DNA from 2 places in the Paenibacillus sp. FSL H3-0302 genome. Region 2 is predicted to be linked to the other one. Evidence: riboswitches for the same ligand, from Rfam matches in the RefSeq annotation. Region 2 holds a riboswitch; the other holds the start of a gene.

Region 1 (7,608 bases), 1.3 Mb from region 2:
TGGGTCTTTCCATTCAAGCCTGCAGGCAAGCTCTGAAGAGCCGATGATTTGAGCACCGAAGAAGTAACATTAAATTCCTTCTTGCTGCCAGAAGTGCCACTCGCAGCGAATTCAGCTGCTGAGCCATCATGTTGTCCCAGATTCCAGATCACAGTACCATCCGGTATTTCTGCTGCAGCATCAGTTCCTGCAGATAGTCTCGGTATATTGGCACCTACCTTATAATCGTTTGTCCTATTCGTTCCGAAGACAGAGACAGACAACAGAAACAAGACGGTTAATGCGGCGAATTTTAGTAATAACAGTAATGGTTTGTTTGCAGATATCTTATTTTTTCTATTAGATATTCTCCTCGTTATTCCCATCCATAGGTCCTCTCTTTCTTCCGGAATGTCTTACCCTATCATTTCATTAGATTAAGGAAGGAACAATGCCCCTTGTGGAATTACCTGCTGCTTCTGGCGGGAACTCTCCCATAGCAAACGAAGATTGGCATCTCCTTCATTCTCATAATATTCAATTTGGATATCATAAAGCGTTCCGGCTGTGAGCGGGATACTTCCTTTATGAAGGGTTGCACTTTGATTTTTCCAATTGTCGATGATCAGCTTTCCGTCAATCCAGACACGGACTCCATCATCAGAGGATGCCGAAATCGTATATTTTTCACTGAATTTGGGTTTGAGTTTCCCTTTCCAGCGTACAGAAAAGTGATCTTCATTTATCTCTGAGGCAGGAGACCCGCCATGCCAATTAAAATCAATCTTACGGTCATTGCGGATAAGTACCGCTTCTCCCTCTAAATCAGTATTGTTATAGTATTCTCCAGTTAAACCCGTCAGGGTTACCGGAGTTACGGGTGCTATCGAAGGACCTCCTGTTGTGAGAACATAGTCCTCTCTTGATACTATAAACGAGTCTTTCATAAAGCTTTTAATTGACTGTAGCGTATTATTTTCTGTCAGTAATTTTCCCCAGGTCATCATATAGACCCATTTATTTTGTTTCTCAGTTAATACATCCGGGTTCGGCAGTTGCCCACTCTCCCCGATTCCGATAGGTTTACCCTCGGCCAATGCGAGCAGATCCTCATAGTAGGACTGTTTATAATCGTTATTGTAGATATCCGCAGCCAGAACATCGAGTTTATCCCCACCGGGATAATATGCAGCATATGGATCTGACCATTCATTCGGCGCATTCGGATTCCACACCCACAGTAGATTATTTAGCTTGTGTGTGTTTACAAGACGATCATAGACAATACTCCACAGCTCTGAAAAATTGTCCTTTTTCCCCCACCAAAACCAACCACCATTCATTTCATGGTAAGGTCGCCATAAGACCGGAACTCCGGCATCACGCAGCTGACCCAAATATCCAGCAACCTCGTCTAGATCTGAGATTAGCCTCTTATACTGAGCTGTCCCAGGTGTAACATAAGCATTAAATTTCTCTTGACTGAGACTTCTGTTTACATTGGACCACTCTGGAGAGGTTCCCGGTAAGCTCTGATGGAAGGTCATCGCTACAATGCCACCCTCTTGATGCCATTCAATTGCACTGTCTATAACAGCTTGCCGCTGTTCTGCGATCGTCTCTTCGGATTGATTATTAATCGCCCCTAATTCATAACCATGTAGAACAGCATTTTGTCCCGAAGTATTCTTCAGCTTATGAACCAGTTCATCTGGACTTTCTAGATAATCATGCTGGCCGGACAAGAGCCCTTTGCCACGTAGATTTACCAAATTACTTAGTAGTTGCTTGGCTTCTTCAGAAGCCGAAGGATTACTTGGTATAGCCGGAGGTAGGGAGGAAGAAACACTCATAGCCTTCGGAAGACTTTTAACCTCTCCCCAAGGCAGCAAGGAAAAAATAATAAAGACCGGTAACATAGTAAACAACAATCTGTTTTTCTTATAATATTTACGCAAATAAATCCTCCTTTCGGTAGCTGTACTGCCTCCACAGGTGTTAAAAACATACCTGTTATCGGACAATCGTCTTCTGACCTAATGAGGACTATAGCTTAGTAGCTCTGCAATAACGCAGAGCCACTAAGGATCGACCTTTAATTTTCATCAATCAGGAGACATCCGGAAGAAAAAGTGCACTTGCTGGAACTGTCTCTTTAGCTTGACTAGCACTTTCCCACATCAAGCGGACTCTCGCATCGCCTTCATTCTCGTAATACTCCACCTTGATATCATATAGCTGGCCAGCCTTCAGCGTTATAGTGCCCTTACGCTCAGTACCACTTTGCTTAGTCCAACTATCAATCACGGATTCCCCATTCACCCAGACACGGATACCATCATCTGAGGTAGTGTAAAATGTATATTGCTCATTATATAATGGCTTGATTTTACCGCTCCAACGTATGGAGAACCGATCAATCCCGAGGGCGGCATCCGGCGAGCCTTGCCGCCAATTGAAATCGATTATTGCATCAGTTCTGTTAAGAGCTGCTGCTCCCGACAACTGCATGTTGTTGTAATACTCTCCTGCAAGCCCCTTCGCGAGAGGAATTGCTGCCTCCCCCTCTTCTTCGGAAGGTGCCGGCGCTGGTGCGGCGCTAGGTGTCGGTGCCAGACCAGTATTTAATTTATCTCTGGTCAGGGTATAGTTGCTATTCATAAATGTTTTGATTGTGTCTGCACTGTTATTCTCGTAAAGCATTTTTCCCCAGCTCATCATATACGTCCATTTACTTTGCGATTGCTGAAGCTTCTCCAGATTAGGCATTTCACCATTTTCCCCGATCGCAATCGGTTTGCCTGCGGCTAGACTCAATAAGCTGTCATAGTATTTTTGCTGGTAATCATTTTCGTATATATCTGCTGCCAGAATATCTACTTTATCAGCACCTGGATAAGTTAGCGCATAAGGATCTGACCAAACATTGGGAGCATTCGGACTCCATACCCATAACAAATTATTTAATTTATGAACGTTAACAAAACGGTCATACATAATATTCCATAGTTTAGAAAAGTTATTTTTCTTCCCCCACCAGAACCAGTTCCCGTTCATTTCATGATAGGGTCTCCAAAGCACCGGAACATTGGCATCGCGCAAGCTTTTTAAAGAGACGGCCACCTTATCAAGCTCAGCGATCAGATTGTTATATTGCTTGGTACCCGGTGTAACGTAACTATCGAACTCACTCTGGCTAAGTGTTTTTTTCACATTATCCCAGTCATAAGAGGTGCCCGGCAGGTTAGCATGAAAAGTCATAGCTACGATCCCGCCCGCTTTATTCCAGTTGATGGCGCTGTTCACCACATTTTGACGTTGCCAAGCCATCGTTGCTTCGGACTGACCACTGATCGCACCCATTTCATAACCGTGAAGAGCCGCATATTGCCCGCTGGTTCCCTTCAGCATATTGTTAATTTCATCTGGACTTTCTAAATAGTCATGTTGACCGGCAATAATACCTTTTCCTGAGATCGAGTAAAAATAGTTAAGCAGCTTTACGGCTTCAGGTGAGGCACCTGGGGTAACTGGCGTTCCAGAATTTGAAGCAGCTATGACAACAGACGGCGAAATTCCAACAGCAAGCGGAAGTGCAGTCAGAAACAGGACGAGTGACAGAAATGCACCAAACAATCGATACGTACGGTAAGCTTTCAAAATAATCTCCCTTTCGGTAGCCAGGCTGCCACTCTTTCGAAGGCCCTATAGCTTTGCGTCCCTACCTTTCGATAGGTTTGCCTTTTCAATTTAAGAGAAATAATCTCTCTTACCGTAAGTATCGACGACAATTAATGATATATTTAGTGTTTTTATGACTTTTTTTGATAATTGAGTCAATTTACCTGTTTCAAGAAATTTTGAATTGGTTAAATAGATAGGTTAGACCTATGAAATGAATTGTTGTAGTTCTATATCATTCCAGTCTAAAGTAATACGTATGTTATCTTCTTCTACTAATTCAGACCCCGTCTGTACCTCTATAAACTCAACATCCGTCAAAGCAAGGATCGCGTGCTTCGTTCCTTCCGGTATACGTACCACGTCCCCAGCCTTCACATTATGTTTTTTCTCATTCAGCACAATACTTGCTTCGCCGCTGACGATTGTCCAAATTTCACTACGCTTGCGATGTAATTGATAGCTGATATTATTCCCCTCGGATATAAAAATCCGTTTGGTCAGCACTTCATTGCCTTCATCATATTTCACATAATCAATAACTTTGTAATGGCCCCAACGGCGTTCCTCGTACATCGGTCTTTGTTCAAAGGTCTTCAGCACTTCTTTAATCCGTGGGCTCTCAGCTTTATGGGTAACTAGAATCCCATCCGGGCTAGCCGCAATGATCAGATCCTTCGCACCAATTACCGTAATCGGAATGTCCAGCTCATTAATCAAGCAAGTCCCCTCAGAATCCGCCGTCACAAAACCTTTTCCTACATGCTTGCTGCTCATTTCCTCTGTCAGCGTATTCCACGTTCCAAGATCCTTCCAGAATCCATCATACGGCTGCACCACAATATGTTCTTCTTTCTCCACCACTTCATAATCAAAGCTGATGGAAGACAATAGCTTATACTGCTTCTGCAATTCTTCATATCCTAAAGGCAACCCTTTACGCTGCAAAATATCTAACAAGTACCCTAAGCGGAAGGCAAACACTCCGCAATTCCACAAGGCATTTTGTTCGATGAGCTGTTCTGCTTGTATGCGGTCTGGTTTCTCTTGAAAGTGACTCACCTTCATAAAACCATTTTCCCCCGCCTCTTCGGTGGTAGGAATAATATATCCGTATTTCTCTGAGGCATGTTCAGGAACAACACCCATTAGAGCCAGATTTGCTCCACTTTCCAGCATGGTCCCCTCAAGCATAGCTATGGTATCGAAAAAAGATGCTTCTACATAAGGGTCAACAGGCAATATTGCTACCGTCTCCGCTGGAGAAACACCTGCCACTGAATAAAGATAGGTAGCTGTTAAGGCGATAGCCGGAAAAGTATCCCGACGCTCCGGTTCAACGATAATCGGCACATGACTTCCCAGTTGGCTTTGTATCATTTCTACTTGGCCACGGCCGGTGGCCAGATAAGATGATTCTGCCATCCCTGCTTCCTCCAGCTGTCTCCAGACACGTTGTACCATGGATTCTGGTTCACCTTGAGGGCTTTCAAGTACCTTTAGAAATTGCTTTGAACGTGAGTCGTTGGACAACGGCCATAACCGTTTACCTGAACCGCCTGATAGAAGTACCATTTTCATAGAATGAACCCTCCTTGAATTATGGAAATCGAGCATATTTGAATTGTTATCAAAACGTCAGCTTCCACTTAGCCTTATTTCGAGCGGATGCACTAAAAAAATTTGTTAGGTAGAAACCACTCCAAGGGATTTTGGACTTCCGATCGCTGTTATCCTCAGATTTCCTGATTGAACCGCTTCTCGCGGTAGAAATCCGAGGATAGCATATGCTTTCGAAGCTAGCTTTCCTACGGAAATCTTTCGGGCGAACACTCCGTTTCTACAGTTCCAAATTCCCTTTCCGTTCTTAACCTAACCAACTTCTTCTTAATACTTGATCCGTGCGTACCGGGCTGTACCAGCCGGAAGCAAGCACGTTTTTCTAAAGATTTGTTTCTGCTCCGGGGGAGGCAGCTGCAACTGCAACAACTGTAAGAACAACTGCAACTACAAGAGCAAGACTAGTTGCCACCACAGAGACAATGACAACTACAACTACAAATGCTACTGCTACTGCGGTATATAATCAGAGTACCTAACTTTATAAATTGCTTAGAACCTTAAAATAAGGGAACGAAGTGGCGGAGGGGAATTTGGGAACTGTAAGAGCGATAGCGTCCGCCTTTGTCTGCGGATTTCTACCGCTATCAGCGGTTAAAATCAGGAAATCTGCAGACAACAGGGGCTGGAAGTCCAAACATTCTCTGGAGTCACGGCTCATCCCTAAATAGAAAAATCACAAGTTCAATCAATATAACTTAGATTAAACCGCTCCAGCCACACTAGCAGAATAACCGCTCAATCCACCCATCTGCGGGCGACCGACAGAATGATAAACGAGGCCGGTACCCTCAATTTGCTCCTTGGAATACACATTGCGTCCATCGATCAGCACCCCATTGCGCATGCTTTTCGCCAGCTGATGCAGATCAATATCCTTGAGTAGGCTCCAATCGGTCAAGAGGCATACGGCATCGCTGCCCTCAGCCGCTTCCTCAGGCAGATTGCACCAGCGAAGCTGCGGATGATCGTATTGCTGCCTGAAATTTGTAGCTGCGATTGGATCATATAGTTTGACTGTTGCCCCTTCAGCCACCAGTGCCTCAACAATCTCTCTGGCGGGAGCTTCGCGGACATCATCAGTATTAGGCTTAAAGGCAAGCCCCCATATCCCAATCGTCGAACCGCGCAGGCTGCCAAGTGATTCATGCAGCTTGGAGATGATCATAAACCGTTGTCCCTTGTTCACTTCGACTACAGATTTCAATAATTTGAATTCGTAATCGACGTTGCCCGCAATTTGAATGAGCGCATTAGTGTCTTTCGGGAAACAGGAGCCTCCATAACCGATACCAGCCTGCAGGAAGGATGACCCGATTCTTTGGTCCATACCCATTCCTTGTGCTACCTCGGTTACATCAGCTCCCACTTTTTCACAAATATTGGCAATCTCATTAATAAAGGAAATCTTCGTGGCCAAAAATGCATTCGAAGCATATTTGATCATTTCAGCACTGCGTATATCTGTTACAAATACATTTTCTGTGAAACCCTTATGAAGCTCGCGCATTGTTGGTTCCAGCTCTGGATTATCAAGGCCAATGATAATTCTATCAGGATGGAGGGTATCGCGAATCGCTGACCCTTCACGTAAAAACTCAGGTGCAGACACGATATCAAAAGAATGTTGGGTATACTTAGAGATCATTTGAGAGATTTTTTCATTTGTTCCTACTGGAACTGTAGATTTAGTCATTATAATTTTGTGCCCTTCCATCGCTTTGGCGATTTCAGCGGCTGCACCCTCAATGTAGGTTAAGTCTGCTTCACCGTTAGGCAATGATGGCGTACCTACAGCAAGAATGATAATATCTGAACGGTGCACCGACGCTTGAAGATCTGCAGAAAAAGATAACCGTTCCTCACGAAGATTCAGTTCAATCAGTTCCTCGATTCCCGGCTCATAGATGGGCGATTCCATCTGTTTCAGCTTCTTAATCTTTTCCTCGTCCTTATCCACACAGATGACATGATGTCCGCCCAGTGCAAAGCACACGCCAGATACAAGACCCACATACCCAGTACCGATTACTGTCAGCTTCATATAATCATCCTCCTTTTAGAAAATTGACGTACGCCTGCTCAACATACTGCTTGAACTTAACCATAAACGCCTGCTCATCGAATTTACGTGCATGCTCCATAATTTGATCGATATCCCAAGCGTAGGACTCTACCTCATAAATAGCCTTAAGTAGATCCTCCACTTCTTGATGCTGAAAGAACACACCATTTACATAAGGAATAATAGTATCTAGTGCCCCACCTGCTTGATAAGCAATTACCGGTCTTCCTGCAGCGTTCGCTTCCAGCGGTGTAATTCCAAAG
Region 2 (7,608 bases):
CAGCGTTTTCCCGCCAATATCCAGCTTATCTCCGTCTTTAACCACCAGGAAGTTCCGGCTATGAAGCTTGTACATTTCCTGCAATTCGGGAACAGCAATCTCGGTGCATACGATCGTGGCATTTGCAGCCTTGGCAGCGAGAGCTGCCAGTCCACCAGAGTGATCAGGCTCTGTATGATTAATTACAATGTAATGGATATCTAGAAGATCAATCATTTCACCCAGACACTCGGCATATTCACGTCCGAATTCCATATCTACGGTATCAATGACAGTTGGCTTACCTGTTTTTAATAAATAAGAATTATAGGTAGTTCCTTTTGCCAGAATCAGGCGGTGAAATGGAACCGGGCGGTTATCGATTTTGCCTATCCAGTAAGTATCCTCGGCGATTTTTTTGAATTGTGTACTCATTTCTTTAACCTCCAATGTTTGATTGATAATGTTTATCAACAACCTTATTTTATTATGGCTGCCAAACAAAAAAGAGGATTTGAATCAAATTATAAAAGTTTGAAAAAAATGAATACCTTAAATTTAGACGATCTAAATAAAGTGATTATGCGTTGAGTCACATTTTAAATAAAAAGCCACACAAATGTTTGCACTTCGCCTTAAAGAAAGAATAACCCATAACAACTTTATGCCATATCCTAATGAAAATAATAAAAAGGTGGATATCCATGACTGAAATACAAATAGCTGCTGTGGGAGATCTAATGGTCAAACGTTATATTATTTCGGATGCTAAACAGCCTGACGGAACCTATTCGTTCAGCCCCCTGTTTGCAAAAGTAGCTCCTTATCTGAAACAGGCTGATTTGACGATTGGCAATCTCGAAACCACCTTTGCTGGAAGTGGCCCCGAATGCCGGAAAAGTCCCCGATCAGGCGGTCCGATATTCAAATGTCCAGACGAACTGGCCCCTGCACTTAAGGAAGCCGGATTCGACGTATTAGTAACGGCCAACAATCATTGCATGGATTATGGTGCCCCGGGTCTGGTTCGGACGTTACGAGTTCTGGACCGTAATGGAATCGACCACACGGGAACAGCTAAATCATTAGAAGAATCCAAGAGAACGCTTATTAAAAACGTCAAAGGAATTACGATTGGCATCCTCTCCTACACAGCAGGAACCAACCGAATTCCTGTACCAGTGAGTAAGCCATGGCTGGTTAACCGGATATCTACGCCCAAGATCATTCGGGAGATTCGAGATTTAAAAAAGAAAGTCGATCTAGTCTTGCTTTATCTGCATTTCGGAAGCGAATATCGTTACACTCCAAACAAGAGGCAAAAAGAGCTGGTCAATCTCTTCTTTAAAAATGGCGCCGACATCATACTGGGGTCTCACCCACATGTTCTTCAACCGTTAGCGCTTCGTGGAAAAAAACAATTCGTTATTTACTCATTGGGGAATTTTGTTTCGACTAAACTAATGAATATTCCTTATACACAAAGCGGTATCATTCTTACGCTTAAAATAAAGAAGGATGAAAAAGGACACACGAGTATAACTAACGTAGGTTACATCCCGACTTGTGTAGATCGAAGAATAAAAAGCGGCAGGAAAATTACAGAGATCATCCCCATCCGCGACGCATTAAAGAGAAGCGACACCGACATAAAAACAGAACGGCGAAATCTCATGAATCGAATGTTGAAACATACGACAACAATCTTAAAGAGGGAATAGAGTCGTTACAGAAAAATAACGTTCCGCGGAATTTACCGCGGAACGTTATAGATTTAGACCTCAAAACTGTGTTTGGGTTTAGCGTAAACGATCAGGCATCATTAATTTAAGGAATTCTAGAATACCATTCTCTACTACAAGTTCTTCTCTATCTTGATCAGCAAGTACTCTTCTGATGATATCTTCTTTACCCTCCAGCACTTTACTTGTCCAATGAGGATCAATGATAAGAGATCGTCCTACTGCTACTAATTCAGCATTTGTCAACGTGTCCTCTGCGTCCTGTTTGGTACGGATATCTCCTACCCCAATTAAAGGTACACGGCCATTGATTTTCTCATGTACATATTGCAGGATTGATTTTTCTTTAAAATCTTCTGATGCAGATACTTTCTTAAAATCCCCTAATGAAATATGCAGATAATCCAGCTTTTTATCAGCTAATTTATCAATAAGATAAAAGGTATCGGTGATTTTAATTCCAGGCTCTTCATATTCTTCTGGAGAAAAACGATACCCGACAATAAAATCCTTAACCTTTGAATTGTCAACGACAGCAATAACTGCATCCACTAATTGGTTAATGAAATTAAATCTTTTCTCTAAGCTTCCGCCCCATTGATCTTCACGACGGTTGGAGTGTGGAGAGAAGAATTGTTGGATTAAATATGTGTTTGCTCCATGAATTTCTACCCCGTCAAATCCAGCTTGAATAGCACGTTGAGTCGCTTTTTTAAAATCCTCAATTACACCGAAAATTTCATCTTCTGTTAATGCTCTTGGAATTTCTGCATTCGGGCGTTCGGCAGCAATGGCGCTGGAGGAAACGGGTTGTACGCCACGCAATATTTTTGAATCTGTCATTCTTCCTGCATGGAATAGCTGTAAAATAGCCTTTGTTCCATTTCGTTTAATAGTAGATGCTAATCGGCTGAGGCTAGGAATAAATTCATCGGAGGAAACACTAAGTTCACCTTCCCATCCTTTTCCACCCTCTTGTACATTTGCTGCCGCAGTGATGACCGCACCTACTTCGCCCGTTCTTAGCGAATAGTATTTCAATTCATCTTGTGTTACTACACCGTCATAAAAGCTCATTCGCGTGGTCATTGGAGCCATAACCACTCGGTTTTTTAATGTCAGCCCTCTGCGAAAAGTTAATGCTGTGTCTAGTGCTATCATCTTTTTCCCAACTTTCATTAAATTATATTTAGATAAATTATTATATACATGCGCATACATATAAATTACAGCAATGATTTATTCTTGTCAACTAATAAAGAACTGCTGTTGGATACAACAAAAAGCGCTGTTCCGCTGAACAGCGCTTTTCGCTCGTTATGAATCGTCCTTATTATTCTAGTTCGGCCGGTTTTACAATGGCTGCACCTTTATTATTTTTGGAATATTTAGCTTCGATTTTCGTGGTGTATGTATCTTTGGCTCCATCACTTACCAGCACATAACTCAGATCGACTATCAGCTTTTCCGTTTGCCAGGTCTTAGTATTGACGAATAATTTCCACGTTACGCTTTTGGGTTGAACTGTCTCTCCATCCCAGAGGTTCTCCTGGTCATAGAGTTTGATTATCCCCTTAGCTGCTGTCGGATCGGTTACCGTGAATTGTAAGACTGTTTGTGCGCCAGCAGTGCTGACTTTCATGGATTTTTTATAACTTTTGACCGAATCAAGCATGGAAACAGGATCGTATTGGCCTTTAGAGTAAAAGGCATCCCATTCCGTTTTCTCCAGTCCAAGCCAATATTGTGCATCAGGATCGATTGGCTCCCCGTCATCGTCGTAACCTTCATCTTCAGATTCATCGATCAGTTCACTTCCGTCTACAAGATAGTAAAACTCCTTGTCATTGGCATATAGACTGTACGATGTTTCTAAAAGACTACTAGCGACAGTGCCTGCTGCGGCAAAATTCGGCAGACGGTTGATATCCAGCTTCAGAGTGTTGGTGTTGCTGATACGCACCCCGCCGCTTTGAATATCCTGTTTTTTGGTCACATCCAGATGGAAATTCTTTATTGCTTTGGAGGCTGCCGTTACTTTGTTGATCATCTGATCCGCGGTTACTACTGTTGAGGTAGCTGCTGACACTACTCCTGGATTAGACATCCATCCGATCGTTCCGGACAGCAATAAAGCACCTACTGCCAAACTAGTACCTATTGTTTTGAAAAAACTGTTCATGTACTTCCCCTTTCGGCCCCTTGCGATAATGTAACGCCGTATAGGTCGAAATAATAAAAGAGCTCAAAATAGACTACATATTCTTAGAGCTATCCTTTATGCTTCATAAGACATCCCTATGGCGGCCTGGCGATCATTTCCTTCTGTCGAAAGGCTTTAGACCCATGGCTTTGTGTCATCATCTTTCGATGATTTTACCTTTAACGCGGACATTCAATTAGTTTTAATAGATTACGGACGCATGTCCCACCGCTAATTTTATCATGGTTATAATTACCTGTAAACGACTTATCTTCCATTCGAATTCGCTATGATACTCAGAAGAAATACTACAATCAAAATGAAAAATGAACGATTACATACGCTTATAAGTCTTATTAATGAGAACAGTAAAGACAGGGGGTGCAGCAAAATGAGTGACCGGGAAATTTTCGAGCTCTATAAAGAACAAGTATATTATTTTTGTTACTACTTAATGAAAAATCAGGCAGATGCGGAGGATATTTCCCAAGAGGTATTTGTAAAAGTTATCTTAGCGGATAAGTCGAAGGTAAGAAACTTGAAAGCTTGGATTTTACGAATTGCTTCGAATGAGTGCAACAGTGTGATCAAAAGGCGTAAGACGGGGTGGATGAAAGAAGTACGTAATTATTTACTATCCAGGTCTGAGGAATCAAACCCTGTAGAAAAACGTTTGGATCGACAGGAAACTAAAAAAGAATTACAAGGGTTATACAGTCAGCTTTCCGACAAAATCAGAATGGTAGTAGTCCTTCGTTTTATAAACGAATTGACTGTACCCGAGATCTCTAAAGTTATGAGCATACCCGAAGGAACTGTAAAATCCAGACTGAACAAGGGACTTAAAATACTAAATAGAATGGGTGGAACCCAACTAAAGGAGCTGAATAGTAATGAGTCTGTATATTGAAAAAGATAAACATATTCCCCGACCGGATTATGATTTGATGTGGACTGCCATAAAACAAGAAGCTTATACACGTCAAAGAAATCTGCATGCCTCCCAGAATACTCCTAGGTCTAATAAAAAGGTTATTCCTATCAGTATTGTCTTCTCTTGCCTCTTACTTGTAGCCATTCCTGTATTCGCTAGTATGACGATTAATTGGGATAAAATTGGTGGTCGAAGTGTGAGCAATGCATTAAATAACGGCATCGGTCAACAGTATAATCTTCAAACTTCCAGTTCAGGAGTAACAATGAATTTGAACGGTGTTGTAACTGATGGAGAAAAAATGAAAATGCTGTTATCACTTGATACTAAATCTGATCTATCCAAATATACTGGATTTGCTACAGAGGAAAACATCATGACTAGTGAATCCGGTGCCAAGGCAAAGGTATACGGTTATTTAGAATACGATCCTGAAAGCCAGAAACTCATTGGAGTATATGAGACACCCGATACATTAAAGGATGATAAAAAGGACTACAGGTTTGAAGCACGGAATCTCATTTTTTACAGTGATCGGAATATTCCCTTACAATCTAATCATCAAGCAGGGGATACTATCAATACTGGAGTTAAGCAATATCCAAGCCTTCAAATCGAATCCGTTCGATATGTTTCCAATCAAACCATTATCCGTTACAAAGTCGCTGCATCACCATCTGACTTAGGACGGGGTAACCCACATTTGGTAGTTAGTACTGGTGGTCAAGAGAATGAAGCAATTCCAACCATCATGCCTAACGAAGGATCGGATTTATTTATTGAACAGGTTTTCAATATAACTGAATCAGATTGGAAGGAAGCTAGTCTTCATTTTAGTTACATTGAAGAAGCGAAACGATTTTCAGGTACGTGGAAGTTCGATTTTAAAGCAGATGGACAAAAAGCAAGTGAGGCGATTTACACTAAGAAACTGTATAACAGTCCTGAATTTCAAGAAAAGACCGGCATAACCTTAGATCAGCTAGTGGTTACCCCTTTAGATATCCAAATTCTAATAGATGAAAATGATTCGCTTAAAAAAGGAATTGTCCACTATAATACCGCTCAGTTGGTTATAGGTGATCAAACAATCACTGGGGGTTGGAATTTGAAGGGAGATCATTCCGAAAGCTACCAGCATTTATTTCAATTCGAATCTCCGGAATGGTATAATGACTGGTCCGATGTTCCAATGAAACTTATATTAAAGGATGCTGTCATTGAGAAACGTGATACTACTAAGAATTGGATCACTATAAACAAACCTAAAGAAGAAAAGCAGTTCACTTCACTTGATGTCGATGGGTTAAAAATTGAATTCACTTACTATACTGAGGGCGAAAATTTGATTGTCGAATCAACATCCAAATCTTCTGGCTTCAAAAGCGTTAACCAAACTACGTTACGGATTAATGGCAAAGAAGTGGTGCCTGAAATTACACCTAAGGGCATGATATCTACAGGAACTAATATTGATAGCTACAAAGATATCCCTTTCGACGAAAAAATCGAACTGAACCCTGGAATCTATAAATATAGCGATCCTAGCCGGAACGAGGAAATTAAACTTTAATGCAGGAAGTTAATCTATGTCCCGCCCTTTCTAGTTAATCCTAAGGGCGGATTATTTATGGATAAAATCATTTCTGTTTATGTTTCTCTTTTATTTCCTTCACAACAAAAAAAGCATAGAACGGACTCAAGTCCGCTTTATGCTTTCCATTATTAAGATAAACAATATTTAACCAGCGCATCTCGCACACCATGCTCGTTGTTAGACCCCGTGACAGCATTCGCTGCCGCTTTGACCTCAACCGGAGAATTATCCATCGCAACGCCCATACCCGCGTATGTAAGCATAGAAATATCATTAAAATAATTACCGATCGAAAGAACTTCCTCTTGCGGAATTCCCAGCTTCACAGCCAGATTCTTTAAGGCGTTGCCCTTGGAGGCTTCCGGATGCATCAAGTCAACGAAAAATTCACCACTGCGCAAAATATTGTACTCATGGGTCCAAGTACGCCATTCACGTTCAGCTTCGTCAAGGATTTCTGGTTGTGTAAATACAGTAAACTTAACAACCGGTTCACGGAAATCTTCCCATGCTGGCAGTGTAGCCGGCACGATACGGAAGTGTTCATACATATAATTGGCTTCTTTGGTCAGGTTTTCTACATTATCTACATACATATCAAAAGCCGTATTCACATCATAATGAATATCATGCTTTCTACAATAATCAATATAAGGGTCAAGACCACGAGCATCCATACCGTATTGATGCAGCACTTCCCGATCTTTCACACGAACCGTAGCAGCTCCATTATGACCCAGCACATAACCAGACAGCCCCATTTCCTCCATAAAAGGAATCGAGTTCTGCGGACTGCGGCCGGTACATAACACGATCTGCCCGCCAAGACGCGTAACCTCAGCAATAGCTTCTTTATTCTCAGTGCTCAAGTGGTGATCATCATTCAACAGTGTACCATCTACATCTAGTGCAATCAGTTTGTATCTCATACTCCCACCATCCTTGTCTTTCTTTTTCTATATATATTGAACCTGGCTATTTGAGTTAAGTTTCAGTCGCAACTGCGGTGAATATTTGGACTTCCAGCCGCTGTTGTTTCCAGATTTCTTGATTTATACCGTTTACTAGTGGTTGAAATCCGGAAACAAAGGCGGTCGCTATCGCTTTTACAGTTCCAAATTTCCCCTCCGCCACTTCATTCCCTAATCCCAAG

The links. A riboswitch is a leader RNA that binds a small molecule or an ion and turns the genes downstream of it on or off. The one in region 2 is predicted to bind cyclic di-GMP.
Region 1: another riboswitch for cyclic di-GMP. It lies ahead of MHH50_RS04770 (glycosyl hydrolase); the one in region 2 lies ahead of MHH50_RS10615 (DUF6612 family protein).

Annotation. Positions count from the first base shown of each region.
Region 1 covers NZ_CP150284.1:1,115,792-1,123,399, reverse strand. Annotated here, with positions in the region: gene MHH50_RS04780 (discoidin domain-containing protein) at 1-365, opposite strand, end outside; gene MHH50_RS04775 (glycosyl hydrolase) at 417-1,937, opposite strand; gene MHH50_RS04770 (glycosyl hydrolase) at 2,089-3,639, opposite strand; cyclic di-GMP riboswitch class I at 3,652-3,731, opposite strand; gene MHH50_RS04765 (sugar phosphate nucleotidyltransferase) at 3,868-5,241, opposite strand; gene MHH50_RS04760 (UDP-glucose/GDP-mannose dehydrogenase family protein) at 5,984-7,324, opposite strand; gene MHH50_RS04755 (glycosyltransferase) at 7,329-7,608, opposite strand, start outside.
Region 2 covers NZ_CP150284.1:2,426,989-2,434,596, reverse strand. Annotated here, with positions in the region: gene MHH50_RS10630 (FprA family A-type flavoprotein) at 1-414, opposite strand, end outside; gene MHH50_RS10625 (CapA family protein) at 684-1,700, shown strand; gene MHH50_RS10620 (NADH-dependent flavin oxidoreductase) at 1,779-2,900, opposite strand; gene MHH50_RS10615 (DUF6612 family protein) at 3,055-3,903, opposite strand; cyclic di-GMP riboswitch class I at 4,021-4,112, opposite strand; gene MHH50_RS10610 (RNA polymerase sigma factor) at 4,316-4,834, shown strand; gene MHH50_RS10605 (DUF4179 domain-containing protein) at 4,818-6,431, shown strand; gene MHH50_RS10600 (Cof-type HAD-IIB family hydrolase) at 6,584-7,384, opposite strand.